DNA from 2 places in the Streptomyces sp. Je 1-332 genome. Region 1 is predicted to be linked to the other one. Evidence: riboswitches for the same ligand, from Rfam matches in the RefSeq annotation. Region 1 holds a riboswitch; the other holds the start of a gene.
The links. Region 1 has a riboswitch for cobalamin ahead of ABXJ52_RS33505 (energy-coupling factor ABC transporter permease). Riboswitches for the same ligand answer to the same signal wherever they lie in the genome.

Region 1 (7,709 bases):
CGTGGCCACGGTCCTGGTCGACCTCGGCCGCCGCAACCAGCTCCTCACCGAACAGCTCTCCGAAGCCGCGGAGGGGCGAGGCCAGGGAGCGGTGGCTCAGCCCCGCTCGGCGCACGAGGAGATCCGTGAGTTCTTCTACCGGCGCCAGAACTACCTGCACGACATCGACATCGCCGCCGAGCGGTTCGCGACGGAGATCGGCGTACGCCAGGGCGAGGTCGTGCGCGCCCTGTCCGCGCGCCTCGCCGAGCGCCACGGGGTGCGCCTGGCCGCGGACGCCGACCAACTCCTGCACCACTACGATCCAACGGCCCGGGTCCTGCACCTCTCCAACCGGCTGCGCCCCGGCCAACAGGCGTTCCGGATGGCGACCCAGCTCGCCCTCCTGGAGTACGCGGACGAGATCTCCGCGCTCGCGTCGGAGGACTTCGGCCAGGAGACCGCGGCCTGGCCACTGGCCCGCATCGGCATCGCCAACTACTTCGCGGCCGCGCTGATCCTGCCCTACCGCCGCTTCCACGCGGCGGCGGAGGAGTTCCGCTACGACATCGAGCGGCTCACCGACCACTTCGGCCTCGGCTACGAGACCATCTGCCACCGTCTCAGTACCCTGCAGCGCCCCCGGCTGCGCGGCGTGCCCTTCTCCTTCGTCCGCGTCGACAGGGCGGGCAACATGTCGAAGCGTCAGTCGGCCACCGCGTTCCACTTCTCCCGGGCGGGCGGCACCTGCCCGCTGTGGAACGTGTACGAGGCGTTCGCCGCGCCGGGCCGCATCCACGTCCAGGTCGCCGCCATGCCCGACGGGCAGCGTTTCCTGTGGACCGCCCGTGCGGTCACCCGGCACCGCGGCGGCTGGGGAGAGCCCGGCAAGACGTTCGCCATCGGCCTCGGCTGCGAGATCCGCCATGCGGCACGGCTCGTCTACTCCGACGGCCTCGATCTCGGCAGCGCCTCGTCCGCCGTGCCCATCGGCATGGGCTGCCGCCTCTGCGAACGCACCGACTGCCCCCAGCGGGCGGTGCCCCCGCTGGACCGGCGCCTGGCCATCGACGAGAACAGCAGCACTTTCATTCCCTATCCGGTGGCCGGGGAACAGGAGAGGCCCTGAGGTCTCATGACACGCCTACGGGCACACATGGGGGGTTTTATTGCACATTACTTGCAACTACACTTCATGTGCAGAAAGAGAGCTGTAGGTGAAGGAGACGCCGGTGGCAGCGGGGCGCGTTGTGCTGGGGATCGAGTCGTCGTGCGACGAGACGGGGGCGGGGATCGTCTCGCAAGGGCGGTTGCTCGCCCATGCGGTGGCGTCGAGCATGGACGAGCACGCCCGGTTCGGCGGCGTGGTCCCCGAGATCGCCGCACGAGCGCACCTGCACTCCTTCACCCCGGTCGTCCGCCACGCCCTCGACCAGGCGGGCCTGAAGCTGTCCGACATCGGCGCGGTGGCGGTCACCACGGGCCCCGGCCTGTCCGGCGCGCTCCAGGTCGGCCTCGCGGGAGCCAGGACCCTGGCCTACGGGCTGGACGTCCCGCTGTACGGGGTGCACCACCTGGCCGGGCATGTCGCCGCCGACACGCTGGAGCACGGCCCGCTGCCCGACCCCTGCGTGGTCCTGATCGTCTCGGGCGGGCACACCTCCCTGCTGCTCGTCCGGGACCTGGCCCGTGACCCGATCGTGCACCTGGGGGACACCCTGGACGACGCGGCGGGCGAGTGCTTCGACAAGGTCGCCCGCGTCTTCGGCCTGCCGTATCCGGGCGGCCCCGCCATCGACCGCGCCGCACGGAGCGGCGATCCGCGGGCGGTGGCCTTCCCCCGCCCCCTCACCGGGCCGAAGGACGACCCGTACGCGTTCTCCTTCTCCGGTCTCAAGACCGCCGCCGCGCGCTGGGCCGAGGGGCACGCCGGCCGTGATCTTCCGGTGGCGGACGGCGCGGCCTCGCTCCAGGAGGCCGTCGCGGACGTACTGACCCGCAAGGCGCTCGCCGCCTGCCGGGATCACGGGGTCGGGACCCTCGTCGTGGTGGGCGGTGTCGCCGCCAACTCGCGGGTGCGGTCGCTCGCCGAGGAGCGGTGCGCCGCCGCGGGCCTGCGGCTGCGCGTACCCCCGATGACCCTGTGCACCGACAACGGCGCGATGATCGCCGCCGTCGGCGACCTGCTCGTACGCTCCGGGGCCCAGCCCGCACCCTGGGACGTGTCGATCGACCCGTCGGCTCCCCTCGCGTACGCGGCCCTGCAGCCGAGGGCGGCCACGGCGAGGGCCGCTTGATGGCGGCGGTCGTGCGGGTGCTGAGCGGTGCGCAACTGCTCGCGTACGTCGACGACTTGCGCGGCGTGTACGCCGAAGTCTTCGGCGCGGCGCCCTGGTACGAGGACGAGGAGAGGGTGGCCCAGTTCCTGGTCCGGCTCGGCGACGACGCGCGGCGGCCCGGCTTCACCGCGGCGGTCGCCCTGGAGGGCGCGCGCATCACGGGGTTCACCACCGGGTGGACCACGCCCGCCCCCTTTCCCGCCGACCGCTGCTATCCGCAGGTGGCTGCCGGACTGGGCGCCGAGCGCGCCAAGTCGTGGCTGTGCGGGGCCCTGGAGATAGACGAGCTCGCCGTGCGCCCCACCGCGCAGGGCACCGGGACCGGGGCCGCCCTGCTTGACGCGGTGGCCGCCGGCGCCCCCGACGGCCGTCTCTGGCTGCTGACTTCGGTCAGGTCGCCGCAGGCCATGGCCTTCTACGGCCGCCGGGGCTGGACCCAGGCGACACACCCCGCTCCCGACGGCAGGGGCGTCGTCGTCTTCCTCGGGCCCCGCCACCCCGCCAGGACCCTCGCGGCGTCCCGCGGCGTGGAAGGCGCGACCGCCCGGGAAGCGTGCCGCACGTCTGGCGCGCACGGGCCGATGCACATGGGCTGACCAGGGGCGTACGCCCCTGACCGGTGCGCTCGCGCGTGCCACAGGTGGGGCGGTCCCGCAAGTTGTCAGTTGGCTCGATCGCGCACTAAGGTCGCCACGCCTTGGTGCTCGGGAAATCCGGTGTGATGCCGGTGCGGCCCTCGCCACTGTGATCGGGAAGTCCGGCTCCAGCCCTCGCGGCAGCCACTGGGTACTCGCGTACCCGGGAAGGCGGAGTCCGGTCGGTACGACCCGTCAGCCAGGAGACCGGCCAAGGCGCGTTGTCCATCCACGAGGTGCTGGAGAGGGTCTGCTTAGCCATGCACATAGCCGAGGGTTTCCTCCCGCCGGCGCACGCGATCGCCTGGGGCGTAGCGTCCGCGCCGTTCGTCGTCCACGGAGTCCGCTCCCTCACCCGTGAGGTCAAGGAACACCCGGAGAGCACACTGCTCCTGGGCGCCTCGGGAGCGTTCACCTTTGTCCTTTCCGCGCTGAAGATCCCATCCGTCACGGGCAGTTGTTCGCACCCGACGGGGACCGGGCTCGGCGCGATCCTGTTCCGGCCGCCGATCATGACGGTGCTCGGCACCATCACCCTTCTGTTCCAGGCGCTGCTGCTCGCCCACGGCGGGCTCACCACGCTCGGCGCCAACGTCTTCTCCATGGCGATCGTCGGGCCCTGGGCCGGATACGCCGTCTACCGCCTCCTGAAGCGGTACGACGTGCCGCTCATGGTCGCCGTGTTCTTCGGCGCGTTCGTCGCGGACCTGTCCACGTACTGCGTCACCAGCGTCCAGCTCGCCATGGCGTTCCCCGACCCCGGCAGCGGATTCATCGGCGCACTGGGCAAGTTCGGCGGCATCTTCGCCGTCACGCAGATCCCCCTCGCGGTCAGCGAAGGACTGCTCACCGTCATCGTGATGCGGCTGCTGGTGCAGTCCAGCAGGGGAGAGCTCACGCGGCTCGGCGTACTGCTGCAGGGCAAGAAGCAGGCCGATACGACGAAGACGGCCGATACCACCAAGACGACCGAGACGACCGAGACGACCAAGACGACCGCGACGACCAAGACGACGGAGACGGGGGCCAGCGCCTGATGAGCCGGAACGCGAAGATCAACACTCTGCTCCTCCTCATCGTCGCCGCGCTCGCGGTGCTGCCGTTGGCGCTCGGCCTCGGGGACGACGAGAAGGAGCCGTTCGCCGGGGCCGACGCCCAGGCCGAGACCGCGATCACGGAGATCAAGCCGGACTACGAGCCCTGGTTCTCGCCGCTGTACGAACCCCCGTCAGGGGAGGTCGAGTCGGCGCTCTTCGCGCTGCAGGCGGCGCTGGGAGCGGGCGTCCTCGCGTACTACTTCGGTCTGCGCAAGGGACGCCGTCAGGGCACGGAGATCGCGCGCGCCGGGGGGGCCGACACGGAGAAGGCCACCACCGAGAAGGCCGCCGACGCGGAGAGCGGCCGGGCCGAGACCGAGCAGGTCTGACCCCGCGTGCTGCCCATCGACGCGGCGGCGCACAGCAGTCGCTGGCGCCGCCGCCACCCCGTGGACAAAGCCGTGCTCGGGCTCGGCCTCACCGTCCTCGCGGTCTCCCTGCCCCCCTGGCCGGGTGCCGCCCTGGTGCTCGTCGCCGCGCTCGCCGTGCTGCTCGGGCCCGCCGGTGTGCCGCCGCGCAAACTGTGGCGTGCCTACCGCGTACCGCTCGGCTTCTGCGTCACCGGCGCCCTGACCCTGCTCGTCCAACTCGGCGGTCCTGGAGGGTTCTTCACGCTCGCCGAGGGTGGGCCCGCACGGGCGGGCGGACTCCTCCTGCGCACATCGGCGGCCTCGCTCGGCGTCCTGCTGTTCGCCTTCACCACGCCTCTGTCGGATCTGTTGCCCCGGCTGGTCAGGGCGGGTGTGCCGGCGCCGGTCGTCGACGTGGCTCTCGTCATGTACCGGATGAGCTTCCTCCTCCTGGACTCCATGAGCCGGATCCGGCAGGCGCAGGCCGCGCGCCTCGGCCACACCACCCGGGCCGCCACGTGGCGCTCGCTCGGCGGCCTCGGCGCCACCGCGTTCGTGCGGGCCTTCGACCGTGCGGGCCGGCTCCAGGCCGGGCTCGCCGGACGGGGGTACGACGGAACCCTGCGGGTGTTGGTGCCCGACGCCCGGATCTCGCGGAGCTTCGTGGCCGCGAGCGCCGCGCTCCTCACGGGCCTCGCGGCCCTCACCTTCGTACTGGAAAGGCTTCTTCCATGAGTGAGCCCGGCGCTCCCCGCGAGCCGAGCGGGTCCTTGGTCGCTCTGCGCGCCGCTTCCTACGCGTACGAGGACGGGCCCACCGTGCTCAGCGGCCTGGACTTCGACGTCACCGAGGGCCGCGCGCTGGCGCTCCTAGGCCGCAACGGCAGCGGCAAGACCACCCTGATGCGGCTGCTGAGCGGCGGACTGCGCCCGGACCAGGGCGAGTTGACGCTCGGGGGCGCCCCCGTGACGTACGACCGCAAGGGGCTCACCCGGCTGCGCACCACCGTTCAGCTCGTCGTCCAGGACCCCGACGACCAGTTGTTCGCCGCATCGGTCGAGCAGGACGTGTCCTTCGGGCCGCTGAACCTGGGGCTGCCGGACGACGAGGTGCGCGCCCGCGTCGGGGAGGCGCTCGCCGCGCTCGACATCAGCGCCCTGGCGGACCGCCCCACCCACCTCCTCTCGTACGGCCAGCGGAAGCGGACGGCCATCGCGGGCGCCGTGGCGATGCGCCCCCGCGTCCTGATCCTCGACGAGCCGACCGCCGGCCTCGACCCCGACGGCCAGGAACGCCTCCTGGCCACCCTGCAAGGCCTGCGGGACGCCGGGACGACCGTGGTCATGGCCACCCACGACGTGGACCTGGCCCTGCGCTGGGCCGACGACGCGGCGCTGCTCACCCCCTCGGGAGTGCGCACAGGTCCGGTGGCGCGGATGCTCGCCCACCGTGAGCTCCTCGCCCAGGCGGGCCTGCGCCTGCCGTGGGGGATAGCGGTCACGGAGCTACTGCGGACGAAGGGCCTGCTGCCGGGGCCGGGCGACGGACCGCGCACCCCCGAGGAGTTGGCGGCTCTCACGGCTTCGGTGGTGCCCGGCGTATCAGAGGGCTGACCGGCTGCGGCCGGGCAGCAGCGTCACGGCCAGGAGGGGGATGCCGGCCAAGGCGAGCCACGGCGTCCAGGGCGGGAGGCCCGCGTCCAGGAGCGCGCCCGTCGCCGCGCTGCCCGCCAGGACGATCAGGCCGGAGACCGAGGACAGGGCCCCGGTGTAGAGGCCCAGCCTGCCGTCGGGTGTGAGGTCGGGGACCCAGGCGCGGGCGGCCGGGGCCACCAGCATCTGCCCGAGCGTCAGCAGGACGACGAAGGCCGCGGCGGGCAGCAGACCGGCCACCCCCGTCAAGGCGGCAGGCCGCGCGGCCGCCACCACGGCGAACCCCACGGAGATGAGTACGAGCCCGGCCGCCATGGAGCGCCGCTGGTCGAGCCGCCCCGCGGCCCAGTGGGTGACCGGGAGCTGTGTGGTCACCACCAGCAAGGAGGAGAGGGCGAAGAGCCAGGCGAGCGGCGCCTGCGACCCGGCCGTGCGCTCCACCTCCTGGGGGAGGGCGAGATAGAGCTGGTTGTACGCGAGGAGATAGGCGCCGTAGGCACAACACACCGCCAGGAAGCGGCGGTTGCGCAGCATGTCACCCATGCCTCCCCGTACGCCGGTCCGCTCGCGCCCCGGGATGCGCTGGGGCAGCAGCCACAGGTGCCCGGCAAGGACGAGGACGAATACCCCGGCGCCGCCCAGACAGACGGTGCGGAAGTCGACGGAGAGCAGCAGGGCGCCGATGAGCGGACCGAGGAACGCGCCGGCCTGGCCCGCCACGGTGAGCAGGGCGAGGACACGGGTACGCGGGCCGCGGCCCGACTCCTCCCAGAGCACCGCCTGCCGTGCGACCTCGGATTCCACGGCGGGGGAGAACAGGGCGGCGGCGAACCCGATCAGGAGCACCGCTGCGATGACCGACCACGTCTGCTGCGCGTGACCGAGCCAGGCGAAACCGGCGATCCGCAGCACGCAGCCGGTGAGCACGACCGGCCGTACGCCGTACCGGTCGGTCAGGGCGCCGCCCACCACGAACAGCCCCTGCTGGCTGAACGTCCGCAGGCCGAGCACGAGACCGACGAGCCAGCCCGCCATGCCGATCGCCGCACCCAGGTGTTCGGCCAGGAAGGGCAGCACGGCGAAGAAGCCGATGTTGAAGGCGAGTTGGGTCAGGATCAGCAGGCGGAGCAGCGGCGAAAGCTGCGGCCAGGTGCGTTCGGGCCGTGGGCGTTTCGCGGCCCGGAGCCGGGTGGGCAGGGACAGCTGACGTCGATCGCTCACCGGGCGGCCGTCCCGGCGGAGGCCAACTCCCGCTCGGTGGACGGCACGTCGGCCGCAGGAGAGCGTTCATCGGGTCGGCCCTTGCGTCGCAGCCGCCGGGGGACCGGTACCCCGCCCGCCGCCGTCACCGCGAGAGCGCCGAGGAGAGCGAGCGCGGCCGCCGGCGCGAGCAGGGCCCAGGGGGCGCGTTCGGCGTAGGGCTGGTTCTCGGCGAGCAGCAGTCCCCACTCGGGGGACGGTGGCTGCGCGCCGAGGCCGAGGAAGCCGAGGGCGGCGATGGCCAGCGCGACCGCGGGCAGCCGCAGCAGCGCGTGGCGGGTGACGGGCGGCAGCACCGCGGGCAGCAGATGGTGCCGTAGCTGGTGCCGACGGCCCGCGCCCAGACTCCGTGTCGCCGTCAAGTGCAGCGTGGCGCGCTCCTGGAGGAGCAGGGCGG
Region 2 (7,709 bases), 5.7 Mb from region 1:
ACCGCACGACGACGCCGGGTTCGGCGGCCAGCGCGTCCACGTCCGTGAAGTTCGACATCAGCGGTACGGCACAGACGGCGACCCGCAGCACGTCCTCACCGACCGGGGGAGCGACCACGGACTCCCGCACGGCACCCCGTAGGGAGACCCGGAGCCCGTCCTCCTCGTCGATGCCGAGGCCGTGCTGGAAGGGCAGCACACCGAACGTGCGCCGCCCGGTCAGCTCATGAAGCATGTCGAGCCCCGGTTCGAGCAGCGAGACATCGCCCCGGAACTTGTTGACGAGATACCCGGCGACCAGCTCCTGGTCCTCGGCACTCAGCAGCGCCGTCGTCCCGAAGAAGGAGGCGAAGACGCCCCCGCGGTCGATGTCTCCCACCACGACCACAGGGAAGCGGGCGGCCCGCGCGATCCCCATGTTCACGATGTCCGTACGCCGCAGATTGATCTCGGCGGGACTGCCCGCACCTTCGCAGATCACGGCGTCATAGCTGCCCCGAAGTTCCTCGAGGCATCCCACGACGGTCGACAACAACGCTTCCTGCCGCCCACCGTGGTAGCCACGCGCACTCATCTCACCGACCGGCTTGCCCATGAGCACGACCTGGCTGCTGCGGTCGCTGCCGGGCTTGAGCAGCACGGGGTTCATCAGCGCGGTCGGCTCGACCCGGGCGGCCTGCGCCTGCATGGCCTGCGCCCGCCCGATCTCGGCGCCTTCGCGCGTGACAAAGGAGTTGAGGGACATGTTCTGCGCCTTGAAGGGCGCGACGGAGACGCCCTTTCGGGCCAGCCACCGGCAGATCCCGGCGGTGACGACGCTCTTGCCCGCGTCGGACGTGGTTCCTGCGACGAGCAGCCCACCACTCATGAGGCCCTGCCTTTCCGTATGGTGCTCACGGCTGCGGCGACCCCGAGAGCCAGCAGCCCGACCCGCCGCGACAGCTTCACTGCCCGCTCGATGTCGGTGACTTCGACGCCCCGCCCGTCCCCGTTCAGGACAGGCCGGTGCTCGACCCGGCCCGCGTACGAGAGGGTCCCCCCGAGCCGTACGCCCAACGCCCCGGCGAACGCGGCCTCGACGGGCCCCGCGTTGGGGCTCGGATGCTTGGCGGCGTCCTCCCGCCAGGCCCGCACCGCGCCACGCGGCGCGTCCCCGGCGGCAGCCGCGAGCACCGCGGTGAGCCGGGCGCCCGGCCACCCCAGTACGTCGTCGAGGCGCGCGGAAGCCCACCCGTAGCGCCGGTACTTCACGGACTTGTGCCCGACCATGGCGTCGAGCGTGTTGACGGCGCGGAAGGCGACGAGGCCGGGCACCCCGCCAAGGGCCCCCCACATCAACGCCCCCACCACGGCGTCGGAGGTGTTCTCGGCGACGGACTCGACCACGGCCCGCGCGATGCCGTCGGCGTCGAGCGCCTGCGGATCGCGGCCGCACAGATGCGGCAGCCGCTCACGCGCCACCTCGATGTCCCCGGCGGCGAGCGCCCCGCCGATCGCCCGCGCCTCACGCCCCAGCGAGGTGCCGCCGACCACGGCCCAGGTGGTAGCGGCGGTCAGCGCGACGGACGCGGCGCGTGAGTCACGTACAAGAGAAGAGGCCAGGACGGCGGCGCCGGCCGCGCCTCCGGCGCACACCACGGCGTGCAGGGCGCCCCACCCGCGGTGGTCACGCCAGAGCAGTCGCTCGACAGCGCTCGCGGCCCGCCCGAACGCGGCGACCGGATGCCCGCGGCGCGGATCGCCGAGGAACAGATCACCGAGGAGGCCGGCGGCGGCGCCGTACGCGAAGTCGCGATCGGCACGCATGGCTTCAGCCGGTCGTCGTGCCGAGAAGAGAGCTCACGCTCGGGAACTGGTCCGGCAACGGGCGGCCGCGCATGGCGAATGTCCTCACTCAGGGTGTCCGCGCCCTGGTTCGACGTGATCGGCGGCGAGAGTTCCTGGCTTCCGAGGAGTCAGCTCCTCGATGACAGTGGCGGGACCGCGCCGGATTCGCACCGGCTTCCTCTCCTGCTGCCGTATTGGCTCCGGCAGTCCACCACGGCCCGCGAAGGCCCGTCAACTCGCCGTTGACCTGCGACGGGAGAGTGTGCGGAGGCCCACATACGAAGGTGGGGTGCGGGACGCAGAAGCGTCCCGCACCCCACCTTCGAGGCCGGTCGTCAGGCGACGATCAGATAGATCCCGTACGCCACGGCCGCCGCGCAGAGCGCGAAGCACACGTACGCGCCCGTGCGGGCCGCGGCGGCGGTGCCGCCCGCCGTGGAGGCACCCGCGGAGGCGCCGGCGCTGGAGGCGCCGGACGTGGCCGCCTCGTGCTTGGAGAGGCCGACGATGCCGAGGGTGAACAGGCCCACCAGGGCCACCGTCACCGCGAGGCTGACTCCGAAGACGGAGCCGAGAGCTGCCCAGTCGATGTCCATGCTGACTCTTCCTTACACCGTGGCGGGCCGGGCGGGGTCCGCCACGGTGCTGGTCGGGGCCGCGATGGTGGCCTTGACGAAGTCGACGTCCGCGCTGGCCACGGCCGACCCGGTGGGGGGCGGTGTGACGGCGGCCATCGCGTTGGTCACGACGCCCACGGGCTCGGCGGCGGAGGAGCCGCCGATCTCGTCGTCGGCGACGTTCGTGTGGTCGACGGCGTTGCGCCGGGACAGCACCCAGATGACGGCGGAGCCGCCGATGAGGAGCGCGGCGGTGGCCGCGATGCCCCAGGGGCCCTGCTTGGTGAGGAACTCGGCCCCCGCGCCGACCAGACCGGCGGCCGGCAGGGTCAGACCCCAGGCGACGAACATGCGGGTCGCCGTGGACCAGCGGACCACGCCGCCCTTGCGGCCGAGGCCCGCGCCCATCACGGCGCCGGAGCAGGACTGCGTGGTGGAGAGCGAGAAACCGATGTGCGAGGAGGCCAGGATGACCGTCGCGGCGCTGGTCTGGGCGGCGAAGCCCTGCTGCGGCTGGAGGTCGGTGAGGCCCTTGCCCATGGTGCGGATGATGCGCCAGCCGCCGAGGTAGGTGCCGAGCGCGATGGCGACACCGGCCGAGACGATGACCCACATCGGGGGGTTGGCACCCGGATTCAGGACGCCGCCCGTGACCAGGGCGAGCGTGATGATGCCCATGGTCTTCTGCGCGTCGTTCGTGCCGTGGGCCAGCGAGACGAGGCCCGCGGAGGCGATCTGTCCGGCGCGGTAACCCTTGGCCGTGGCCTTGGTGTCGGTGTTGCGGCCGATCCGGTACGTCAGGCGCGTGGCCACCAGCGCGGCGAGACCCGCCACGAGGGGCGCGGCCAGGGCCGGGATCAGGATCTTGGTGACGACGGTGCCGCCGTTGATCGACGACCAGCCCATCGACATGACCGCGGCGCCGATGAGGCCACCGAAGAGTGCGTGGGAGGAACTGGAGGGCAGGCCCACCAGCCAGGTCAGCAGATTCCAGAGGATCGCGCCGACCAGCGCCGCGAAGATCACCTCTGTCTTCAGTCCGTCCTCGTTGACGATGCCGCCAGAGATCGTCTTGGCGACTTCGACGGAGAGGAAAGCGCCGACGAGATTCAGCACGGCGGACATGGCCACCGCCGTCTTGGGCTTGAGAGCGCCAGTCGAGATGGTGGTAGCCATCGCGTTGGCTGTGTCGTGGAAACCGTTCGTGAAGTCGAACACGAGAGCGGTAACGATCACGATCCCGAGGAGAAGCGTGATGTGTTCCATTTACCCAGGCTTCTGTTGGACGTCAGTGGCAAGTGGAACGTAGGCAACCTTGGTGAACGGAAAGTGAACTGGGCCGGGCCGTGCGGTGACCCAATACGGGGCGCCTTCGCTCCGGTTCCGCTTGTGCCGTGCCGGTGATCGACCGGAGCGGCGGCGGGAGGCCCGGATTCCCGGCTTCCCAGGGTGCCTCACCACCCTCGGGCCCGCCCCTCAAGCCGCCTCGGCGAGCCGCCGAAGAGATTCTGATCACCCGAGCCGCCCGGCCGCCGCGCCGGCGGATCGCGAGGCGCCTGGCAGGATCACGGCATGACGGAGCAGCGGGACGAAGGCCGGCGGGGCGTGGAGCGGGCGTGGGACGAACTGGTGGCGGCGGCCCGCAGGACGGTGGCGGACGGCCTGGTGGTGGGCACCTCGGGCAACGTCTCGGTGCGCCTCGGCGGCACGATCCTGGTCACCCCCAGCGGGGTCCCCTACGACCGGCTGGGACCGCGGGACGCGGTCGGCGTCGACACGGACGGCAACCGCCTCTTCGGTGAGCTCGCCCCGACCAGCGAACTTCCCATGCACCTCGCGGTCTACCGCACCACGGACGCCGCGGCCGTGGTCCACACCCACGCGGTGCACGCCACCGCCGTCTCCACCCTGGTCCCGGAGCTCCCGCCCATCCACTACATGGCCGCCGCGCTCGGCGGCCCCGTACGGGTGGCCCGATACGCGCCGTACGGCTCGGACGAGTTGGCCGAGAACATGCTCCGGGCCCTCAGGGAACGCACCGGCTGCCTGCTGCAGAACCACGGCACCATCACGTACGGGGACACCCTGGACCAGGCGTACGACCGTACGGCGCAGCTGGAGTGGATGTCCCACCTGTGGCTGACGGCCAGCTCCGTCCCTGGTCACGCCCCGACCCTCCTGTCGACGGGACAGCTGAGGGAGGCGGAGGACAGGCTGCGGGGTTACGGCCAACAGTGACGCGGCCCCGTGGTGGCGCGGGCGAAGTGACATCACGGACGCCCCCCGGTGGGGCCGAAGGTGAAGTCGCGTCACCCCGCGGGCCCCGCCCACTGGCCCCAGCCAGGCCAGGGCCCGACACTGGGCAGGTGCGCCCAGCCAACGCGACGGCAACGGCCGTCACCGCCGTCACGACCGCCCTCCTGGGCGGCGCAGCCGCCGTCGCCGCGGGCCGGTTCGCCAGCAACGCGGCCCTCAAAGCACCTGCCGGCCGCCCGCTGCCGACCGAGCCCCGCCTCACCGTCCACTCCACGGCCGCCGGGCAGATCACCCTGACCCGCGCCCTGGCGAGCCTGCGCCCCGGTACGTACGGGCTCAGCGGCCACGGCAGTCATGCCGTGATCGGGCCCGTCCTGGACGCCGCCCCGCACGCGGCCGACACCGTCGTACGCCGCCTGGAGCGCGTCACGCATGGCGCCATGGAACCCGGCGCGAAGGTCTGGCTCACCCCGCAGGTCCACATCGGTGACCCGCACTCGGCCCTGGACATCGACCACGCGGACGTCGACATCCCCGGCGAACTCGGCGGTCTGCCGGCCTGGTTCGTGCCGGGCGTCCGCGACACCTGGGTGATCACCGTGCACGGCCTCGGCACCACCCGCGAGCACCCCATGGTCGTCATGGACTTCCTGCACCACCAGCAGTTTCCGGTGCTCGACCTCGCCTACCGCGGCGACCTCGGAGCGCCCCGCTCCCCGGACGGCCTCGGCCACCTCGGCGAGACCGAGTGGCGCGACCTGGACGCGGCCATCCGCTACGCCGTGCGCTACGGCGCCCAGAAGGTGATCCTGCACGGCTGGTCCACCGGCGCCGCCATGGCCCTGCACGCCGCCGCGTACTCGGCACTCCGCGACCGGATCAGCGGACTCGTCCTGGACTCCCCGGTGCTCAACTGGGAGACCACCCTGCGTGCCCTCGCCGCGGCCCGCCGCACACCGGGGCCCCTGCTGCCGCTCGCGGTACGCGCCGCCCAGGGGCGCACGGGCCTGCGCGGCGACCGCATCCTGGAGGCCGCCGACCCCGAGGTGCTCAAGGTCCCCACGCTCCTCTTCCACGGCCCCGACGACGTCATCGCCCCCTGGGCGCTCTCCCGGCAACTGGCCGAGCGCCGCCCGGAGCTGGTCACACTCCACACCGTTCCGGATGCGCCCCACGGCGCCATGTGGAACGCCGACCCCGCGGGCTACGAAGAAGCACTGCGGCGCTTCCTCACGCCCCTCATGTAGCGCGCGAAAGCCCTCCGAGGCGGCGCTCGGAAGCCTTGCGCAGACATTCCGTTTGGGTTTTCGGACCGTCAACAGGAAGACTGCTCCCGTGACGTCCCGTATCCCGCGCGACTCAAGGCTCCGACTCGTCCGCGCTCAGTCCCCCGGGGCCGAGAGGCGAGCGGGGGTGGAGCGCGGCGCAGCGCGGCCCCTGACCGCCCCCGGCGCAGTGACGCAAGCACGTGCGCGCCGCCCCGCGCCCCGGCCGCCCGAGGGCACACCCGCCCCGGGAGAGCTGGCCCGGATGGCGCGCAGGAGCCTCGCCGACGCCGTACGGATCGCGCGCTGGGCCGACGCGTCCCTGCACCCGGGGCGCACCCGCCCGGGAACCCCCACGGGCTCGACGGGAGCCGCGGCCGCCAAAGGCGGCGACGGCACCCTCTCCGCCGCCACCGCCGAACGGGCCGCCGCGGAACTGGCGCTGACCCCGGATCAGGTCCGCGCCGACTGGGACACCGCACGGCTCGCCGGCCTCATCGAGGTGCACGGTGACAGTGCGCGCCCCGGCTGGCGGCTGCGCGCCTGGGACCGTGACGACGCCGCCGTACTGCGTGGCTGGGTCGCCCTCTTCGACGCCTGGTCGCTCGCGCACCCCGCGTCGCGCGAACTGCCGCCCGCCACCGTGGCCGAGACCGTCGAGGCCATGCCGCAGCTCCTCACCCTGCTGCAGCTCTCCGCGGGCCCCGTCCCCGTGCCGCAGCTCCTCGACCTCCTGGACCAGCGCGTCACCGAACTGCGCACGGAACGCTGCGAGATCCCCTACGGCCCGCAGCCCGAGCCGCTCGACGTGGCCGACACCCCGTCCCTCGCCACCCTCCTGGACTGGGCGCTGCGCGGTCTCGCCGCCGTCGGAGCGCTGACGTACGCCGACGGACAGGCCACCCTGACGCCGCTCGGCAGCTGGGCGGTCTGGGTCAAGCTGGAGCAGATCTGCGTGGCCGCGCAGAGCCCGGCGGGCAACATCGAGCAGTCAGCGGACGACATGCTGCGCGGCTGCGCCCGCCTGCGCCCGAACGCCGCCCGCTCCGAGTACCGCGCCTGGCTCGCCGCCCGCCCCGTCGGCAGCGCCGTCGCCGAGCTCCTGGAGGCCGCCCGCGGCGAGGACGCCCTGCTGCGCGGCCTCGCCTTCGAGGCCCTGCGGGTGGTCGGCGCCCCGGCCGAGGCGGAGGTGCGGGCCGCCGTGGAGGAGACCCCGCTGCGGCCCTACGCCCTCATCTGGCTGGCCGAGCACGAAGGCGCCGACCCCGAGGACGTCCACCTCGTCCTGACGCGGGAGGAGTCGACGTGGCTGTGGGTCGACACGGCGGCGGCCGTCGCCGACCACGGGGAGATCAACCTCCTCGTACGCCATCTGGAGTCCGCGGTGCAGCCCACCGTGCCCGCGCTCCTTGACGAGGTCCGCAGGGTCGGCCACCCCCGCACGGTCCAGGTCCTGGTGGCCCTCGCGGCGGCCCACCCCGACCCGGCGCTGGCCAAGGCCGTGCGCCGGGCGGCCTTCCAGGTGCACACCGGAGGGGTGTAGAGCCTGCGGAGCCTCACCGGAAGGTGTTGCACTGCGCCATGTCGCCGGTGCGGTAGCCCTGGTAAAACCACTGCTGGCGCTGCTCGGCCGAGCCGTGGGTCCAGGACTCGGGGGTGACCCGGCCCTGGAACTTCTCCTGGATGCGGTCGTCGCCCACGGCGGCCGCCGCGTCCAGGCCCTCGCGGATGTCCGCCTCGTCGA

Region 2: linked by a shared signal. The riboswitch ahead of ABXJ52_RS08360 (cobalamin biosynthesis protein) and the one ahead of ABXJ52_RS33505 (energy-coupling factor ABC transporter permease) in region 1 are both predicted to bind cobalamin.

What each region holds. Positions count from the first base shown of each region.
Region 1 is NZ_CP160402.1:7,459,730-7,467,438, forward strand. Features, by position in the region: gene ABXJ52_RS33490 (short-chain fatty acyl-CoA regulator family protein) at 1-1,108, shown strand, start outside; gene tsaD (tRNA (adenosine(37)-N6)-threonylcarbamoyltransferase complex transferase subunit TsaD) at 1,212-2,276, shown strand; gene ABXJ52_RS33500 (GNAT family N-acetyltransferase) at 2,276-2,914, shown strand; cobalamin riboswitch at 3,000-3,184, shown strand; gene ABXJ52_RS33505 (energy-coupling factor ABC transporter permease) at 3,214-3,990, shown strand; gene ABXJ52_RS33510 (energy-coupling factor ABC transporter substrate-binding protein) at 3,990-4,379, shown strand; gene cbiQ (cobalt ECF transporter T component CbiQ) at 4,386-5,135, shown strand; gene ABXJ52_RS33520 (ATP-binding cassette domain-containing protein) at 5,132-6,013, shown strand; gene ABXJ52_RS33525 (MFS transporter) at 6,002-7,249, opposite strand; gene ABXJ52_RS33530 (ABC transporter permease subunit) at 7,270-7,709, opposite strand, start outside.
Region 2 is NZ_CP160402.1:1,783,000-1,790,708, reverse strand. Features, by position in the region: gene ABXJ52_RS08365 (cobyric acid synthase) at 1-868, opposite strand, end outside; gene ABXJ52_RS08360 (cobalamin biosynthesis protein) at 865-1,806, opposite strand; cobalamin riboswitch at 1,914-2,056, opposite strand; gene ABXJ52_RS08355 (hypothetical protein) at 2,163-2,423, opposite strand; gene ABXJ52_RS08350 (inorganic phosphate transporter) at 2,436-3,710, opposite strand; gene ABXJ52_RS08345 (class II aldolase/adducin family protein) at 4,017-4,682, shown strand; gene ABXJ52_RS08340 (alpha/beta fold hydrolase) at 4,811-5,947, shown strand; gene ABXJ52_RS08335 (hypothetical protein) at 6,036-7,508, shown strand; gene ABXJ52_RS08330 (neutral zinc metallopeptidase) at 7,522-7,709, opposite strand, start outside.